Linked DNA regions of Bernardetia sp. MNP-M8. Each later gene encodes a partner of the first gene's protein in a complex. Links are inferred from orthologs where the notes say so. Each region holds a gene or a part of one and is shown on either strand. Other genes may lie near its edges. The genes, in order: uvrB and V9L04_RS12460.

Region 1 (3,217 bases):
AAGAGTTTGGACAAGCTATTCAAGTAAATTATGGCGAAGGTTTTATCAAAACGGCACAACTTGGAGTAAAAGACATTACAGATTTAATATAGCTTTGTGAATTTCTACTAGGTCAAATGCACGAAATTTTATTTGTCAGAGTAATATCAATTTACAAAGTGAATAACTAGTATGATTTGCTTTAATTAAATAGACACAGAAAAATTTTGTGCATTTGTCTTACCTTTCAAAATAATTTCTCCAAAATTCAAAAAACATTTTCGTATTAGTTAGTTATCTTTGTTTAGATTAATCAGAAATTTTAGAGAGTTTCGAAGAAACAAAAAAAGAAATTTACTGATAACTGTTTACTGATAACTGAAGACTCAAATATGAATTTCCGTATAGATTCTCCCTACAAACCAACAGGCGATCAACCAAAAGCCATTGCTGCTTTAGTAAAAGGCATCGAAGAAGGTGAAGACTTTCAAGTGCTTTTGGGTGTAACAGGCTCAGGTAAAACATTTACGATGGCAAATGTCATTGAAAAACTTGGTCGTCCGACACTGATTATTAGTCATAATAAAACCTTGGCAGCTCAGCTTTACGGAGAATTTAAACAATTTTTTCCTGATAATGCAGTCGAATATTTTATTTCTTATTATGATTATTATCAGCCAGAAGCCTATATTTCGGCATCAGATACCTATATCGAAAAAGATTTAGCAATCAATCAAGATATTGAAAAACTAAGATTGAGTACAACAGCATCTCTTCTGTCTGGACGAAAAGATGTAATCGTAATTGCTTCTGTTTCTTGTATTTATGGTTTGGGAAATCCGAATGAGTTTGCAGAAAACAGCTTGAAAATAAGTACAGGCGACCAAATTTCTCTCAATGCCTTTTTATTGGATTTGGTAGCCATTATGTATAGCCGAAGCGAAGAAGAATTTGCACGAGGAACATTCAGAGTAAAAGGAGATACCGTCGATATTTATCCTGCGTATGCTGATATTGCATACCGAATTTACTTTTGGGGAGATGAAATAGAGGCAATTCAGCGCATAGATCCAGTTTCGGGAAAGAAAATCAATGATGAAGATTATATGCTTTTGTTTGCTGCTAGTTTGTTTGTAACGAGCAAAGACACTATTACAAGAGCGATGGAAGAAATAGAAATTGACTTAGAAGACAGAATCCGTTTTTATGAAAATGACGGACGTTTTGAAGAAGCTGCTCGTGTAAAAGAACGCACCGAATCGGATTTGGAAATGATGAAAGAGTTAGGTTATTGTTCTGGAATTGAGAATTATTCACGCTATTTTGATAATCGTAAGGCTGGCGAACGTTCATTTTGTTTGTTAGATTATTTCCCAAAAGATTTTTTATTGATAATTGATGAGAGCCACGTAACTGTTCCACAAATTCGTGCGATGTGGGGAGGCGACCGTTCTCGTAAAATTTCGCTTGTTGATCATGGTTTTAGACTTCCTGCTGCGCTTGATAATCGTCCACTTACTTTCAATGAATTTGAATCGATGATTGACCAAGCTGTTTTTGTTACAGCTACTCCTGCTGATTATGAATTGCAAAAAAGTGAAGGCGTTATTGTAGAACAGATTATCCGACCTACTGGGCTTCTTGATCCACTTATTGAGGTGCGTCCGACACGCACACAAATCGACGACCTTTTGAATGAAATTGATAAAACGATAGCCAATGGAGAACGTGCTTTAGTTACCACAATTACCAAAAGAATGGCAGAAGAACTCAGTCGTTATTTTGAGCAGCTACAAATGAAAGTACGTTATATTCACTCTGACGTAAAGATTTTGGATAGAATAGAAATTATTCGTGAACTTCGTTTGGGTGTAATTGATGTTTTGATTGGAGTAAATATGTTACGTGAAGGATTGGATTTGCCAGAAGTTTCTTTGGTGGCTATTTTAGATGCAGATAAAGAAGGATTTTTGAGAAACGAACGTTCGCTTATTCAGACTATCGGACGTGCTGCTCGTAACTCAAACGGTCATGTGGTTATGTATGCTGACAAAATTACCCCTTCAATGCGCCTTTCGATTGATGAGACAAACCGTCGTCGTAAAATTCAACAAGAATACAACGAAGCCAATGGAATTACACCAACAACTGTTTTCAAATCTAAGGAAGCTATTATGCAACAAACTTCGGTTGCAGATGCTAAATCATTACCAAAAGAATTCTATGAAGAATCTAAAATGACTATCGTTATTGACCCAGTTATTAAGGGAATGAATATAAAAGAACTATCGAAAGTAATTGACCAAACCAAACGAAAAATGGAAACGGCAGCCAAAGAACTCAATTTTATGGAAGCTGCACGACTGCGTGATGAATGGCAAGAATTACAGAATTTGAGAGAGGAAAAAGTGAAGGCAGAGTAAGCTAATAAAAATAATTAACAAGATTTAAATAAATACAAAGGTAGGGTAAGTACGGTTTGTATGCGTCGTTTGAGTAAAGAAAGTTTCTTAATTCACTCAAATTTAAAACGCAACAATGAAAACACTACAAAATAAATCAAATAATAAGAAAACTAATTTTGCTGCTTTTTACAAAACTGCAATTCATTCATTTTTCAATTTATCAAAATTTACACTACTCACTCTTTTTTCTTTATTTTTAATTGATAAGGCAAATAGCCAAACACTTACACAAACTATCAGTGGAAAAATTTTGGAAGAGGGAACTGGACAACCTGTACCTTTCGCTAATGTAATTATATTAGATATAGAACCTCTAATGGGAGTGACTACAGATAGTGCAGGAAATTTCAAAATCAAAAATGTTCCTATTGGTCGTCATATTTTGCAGGTAAGTTATGTGAGTTTTCAAACTCGTCAGATGGAAGTGATTGTCAATTCAGTCAATGAAACTGTTGTTGAAATGCGTTTGAAAGATGATGGTTTTGAATTGGAAGGAGTCGTCATTACAGCACAAGAAGAACATGGAACACCACAAAATGCAATGATTTTATCAGGAGGAAGAACCCTAAGCATGGAAGAAGCCCGTCGTTATGCAGGTGGATTTGATGACCCTGCTCGTTTGGCTTCTGCTTTTGCAGGTGTAGCAACTAGCGAAATAGACAATAATGGTGTAGTTGTGCGTGGAAATAGCCCAAAGGGAATGCTTTGGCGTATAGAGGGTGTAGAAATTCCGAACCCTAATCATTTTGCTGATTTAGAAACGTTTGGTGGTG
Region 2 (3,316 bases), 2.5 Mb from region 1 along the record:
CTGCATCAATGAAGTCAAGTTCTAGCTCATCCATATCTACTTTGTCGGCTTCAATTTCGAAAACTCCAGTTCTATCGAACATAAATTCTAATGAGCCTGTTTTTCCTAAAGCTCCTCCACAACGATTGAAGTGCATTCTTACCATAGCAACTGTTCTGTTTGAGTTGTTGGTAGCACATTCTACCACTACAGGAATTCCGTGCATAGCATAACCTTCATATACAATTTCTTCAAAATCGCCATCTTCTTTTGAGGAAGCTCTTTTAATAGCAGCTTCTACTCTATCTTTTGGCATATTGAAGCCTTTTGCATTTTGCATTGCCGTTCTTAGGCGTGGATTTGTGTCTGGGTCTGCTCCTCCCTCTTTTACTGCAATGGCAATTTCTCTTCCTACTTTTGTAAAGTTACGAGCCATTGCGCCCCAACGTGCAAATTTGGCTTTTTTGCGATATTCAAATGCTCTTCCCATTTCTCTATTTTTTTATAAAAGTGTGTTCTAACTGATTAATCAAAATTATTTACAAAATTAAAAAAAATAGTTGAAGGCTGCTTATTTCTTAGAAATCTTTGTCGTAGAAAAAAACATAAATTACTCCTCAACCACTCTCAACTTAGCAAAACTCAAGATAAGTGTTTTATCGCCTTCGGTATCAAAACCAATAATGGCACGTTTTCCACTTGTCGAAGAATCAATTTTTTTGACTGTTCCAAAACCAAATTTTGGATGTTCTACTCTAATTCCTTCTACAATATCTTCTGATTTGCTAGAAACAAAAGGAGCATTATTGATAGAACTAAGAGGTTTTAAATTACTGCCTGTTTTTGTTGTCTCTGTGTCTTTTTCCTTCTCTTTTGCAGCACGATGACGCATAAAATTGGTCATGTGATTTGGGTTATTTCGTTGAATGGAACGAGAACGAGCATTGAATAATTCTTGGTCAATCTCAAACAAAAAACGTGAAGGTTCACACGAATTAAAACTACCAAAACGATAACGCTGTAAAGCATACGAAAGTGTCAAGCGTTCTTTTGCACGAGTAACAGCAACATAAAACAAACGACGTTCTTCCTCCAAATCTTGCTGCGAAGTTATCATTCTTGAAGAAGGAAAAAGTTCTTCCTCCATTCCAACCAAATAAACATACTCAAACTCTAATCCTTTGGCTGCGTGAATAGTCATCATCGTAACAGCATCTTCATCTTCACTGGCTTGATCGACAGAAGATAAAAGTGCAACTTCTTGTAAAAAAAGTGAAAGTGAAGTATCAGGTTCTTCTGTTGTAGCTTCACTGAGTTTGTTTTGTACAAATTCTTGTGTTGCATTCAAAAGCTCTTGAATATTTTCATATCTTGCTCTTCCTTCTAAGGTTTCATCATCAAAAAGTGCTTTTACAATTCCTGAATGTTGAGCTATATATTTTGCTGCTGTGAAAGCATCATTTTCAGAGGCAATAATTCGGAATGCTTCGGCAAGTTCTCCAAATTTTTCTACACTTGTTCCTGCTCGTCCTTTTCCTAAATAAGCTGATGCGTGGCGAGCTACTTTCGAAAGAGGAACATTATTTTCTCTTGATGCCAAAAAGACTTTCAGGACGGTTGTGTTTCCGATTCCTCTTTTCGGATTGTTAATTGACCTTCTTAACGCTTCTTCGTCTTCTGGATTGACAGCCAAACGAAAATATGCCAACATATCTTTAATTTCTTTTCGTTGATAAAATGAAAGTCCACCAATGATTCTGTATTTTATATTTAGTCTTCGTAGTGCTTCTTCCATTGTTCTGGACTGTGCATTGGTACGGTACAGAATAGCAAAATCGTTTAGTCTAGCATTTTTTTGCGCTCTCGTTTCAAAAATATTTCCTGCTATTATTCGTCCTTCTTCTTGGTCTGATGTAGCTCTAATTAATTCTATTTTTTCTCCTGCAATATTTTCTGTCCAAACATTTTTTGGAATCTGATTTTTATTGTTTTTTATAATCTTGTTGGCAGTCTCTACAATTGTTTTGGTAGAACGGTAATTTTGCTCTAATTTAATAATTTCTAAGTCTGGATAATCTCTTTCAAAATTCAAAATATTACGAATATCTGCGCCACGAAACGCATAAATACTCTGTGCATCATCTCCCACAACGCAAATATTGAGGTTTACGGCAGCTAATTTTTTGATAATTTTGTATTGAGCAATATTTGTATCTTGAAACTCATCAATCAAAATATATTTGAAACGATGCTGATATTTGTGTAGAATATCTTTATGGTCACGAAAAAGTACAAAGGTTTGATACAATAAATCATCAAAATCCATTGCATTGGCTTTAAAACAGCGAGTTGCATACGTTTGATAAATTTTTCCAAAATGTGGACGTTTTGCCATTGCATCTTCCGACAAAAACTCTGCATTCTGATTGTATTCTTGGGGAGAAATAAGGGCATTCTTGAGACTGCTTATTCGATTATACATGGCTGCTGCTGCATAAATTTTGTCATCTACTCCCATTTCTTTGACGATATTTTTTATCAAAGACTTCGAATCATCTGTATCATAAATACTAAAACCTTGACGGTAGCCTAATCTATCGCCATCATGACGCAAAATACGAGCAAACATAGAGTGAAAAGTTCCCATCCACAAATCTCTGCCTGTCGTTCCTACCAAATTTTCGATACGCTCACGCATTTCTTTGGCTGCTTTGTTGGTAAAAGTAAGAGCCAAGATTTGCCAAGGAGCAGTTCCGTTTTCTAATAAATTAGCTATTCTATACGTCAAGACACGAGTTTTGCCCGAACCTGCTCCTGCAATCAATAAACATGCGCCTTCGGTTTTGAGTACGCCTAATTGCTGCTTTTCGTTTAAGTCTTTTATGAAATCTATCATGCTGTATGTTTTTATAAACCGTCGTTGAGGTCTGAACCGTCAACGAGGCATCGTTTTTTCTATTCTACTAAGCAAAGTTACAGAAAAATTAGCAAGTCTTAGCAAGTCAAGATTTTATCCTTTCTATTTCTTGTACTTATCAATTAGATTTTCTTTGGTTATAAAATATTTTCCTTTAAACCAATCCCCTTGCATCTGATATGCTTTTCCATTTGTGTATAATGTATCAATTGTATTATCTGTTTTGTAAATCAAAAATTGATGTGTTTTCATAAATTTCACAACTTTTGCTTTTTTTGCTTTCTTTACTTCTACCATAAACTTCTCTTTGAAATCATCTTGCATTTCAATTTTAGTAGATGATTGATAAACTTCTATCTTTTCAATTTTATCTAATCTAGAAATAATTTGTTTATTTTTAGAAGAGCAAGAAAACAGAAA

Evidence for each region.
Region 2: the proteins of uvrB (region 1) and V9L04_RS12460 are in contact, whole or in part, in a crystal structure (PDB 7EGT), measured with the Thermus thermophilus proteins. The link is inferred for Bernardetia sp. MNP-M8 from one-to-one orthologs. Residues at the interface, in WP_096411307.1 of Thermus thermophilus: Glu23, Leu25, Arg26, Asp27, Gly28, Glu29, Arg30, Phe31, Arg55, Glu326, Asp327, Phe328, Glu379, Ser382, Gln383, His398, Gly400, Arg401; in WP_096412145.1 of Thermus thermophilus: His654, Arg656, Phe657, Gln666, Asp668, Glu669, Lys680, Arg681, Leu682, Ser683, Lys685, Tyr686, Ala687.

Annotation. Positions count from the first base shown.
Region 1 is NZ_CP147012.1:594,716-597,932, reverse strand. What follows is about bases 5-2,886. They hold uvrB (excinuclease ABC subunit UvrB), read left to right. Parts: upstream 5-371; coding sequence 372-2,402; downstream 2,403-2,886. Other genes in these bases: V9L04_RS02590 (TonB-dependent receptor), read left to right, coding at 2,518-2,886; bshB1 (bacillithiol biosynthesis deacetylase BshB1), read left to right, coding at 5-92. Also shown: more of bshB1, read left to right, coding at 1-4; more of V9L04_RS02590, read left to right, coding at 2,887-3,217. UniProt on the Escherichia coli protein: The UvrABC repair system catalyzes the recognition and processing of DNA lesions. A damage recognition complex composed of 2 UvrA and 2 UvrB subunits scans DNA for abnormalities.
Region 2 is NZ_CP147012.1:3,049,496-3,052,811, forward strand. The notes cover bases 233-3,213. They hold V9L04_RS12460 (UvrD-helicase domain-containing protein), read right to left. Parts: upstream 2,876-3,213; coding sequence 590-2,875; downstream 233-589. Other genes in these bases: V9L04_RS12455 (YebC/PmpR family DNA-binding transcriptional regulator), read right to left, coding at 233-469; V9L04_RS12465 (hypothetical protein), read right to left, coding at 2,999-3,213. Outside these bases: more of V9L04_RS12455, read right to left, coding at 1-232; more of V9L04_RS12465, read right to left, coding at 3,214-3,316. UniProt on the Escherichia coli protein: A helicase with DNA-dependent ATPase activity. Unwinds DNA duplexes with 3'-5' polarity. Translocates on single-stranded DNA with 3'-5' polarity. Initiates unwinding more efficiently from a nicked substrate than double-stranded DNA.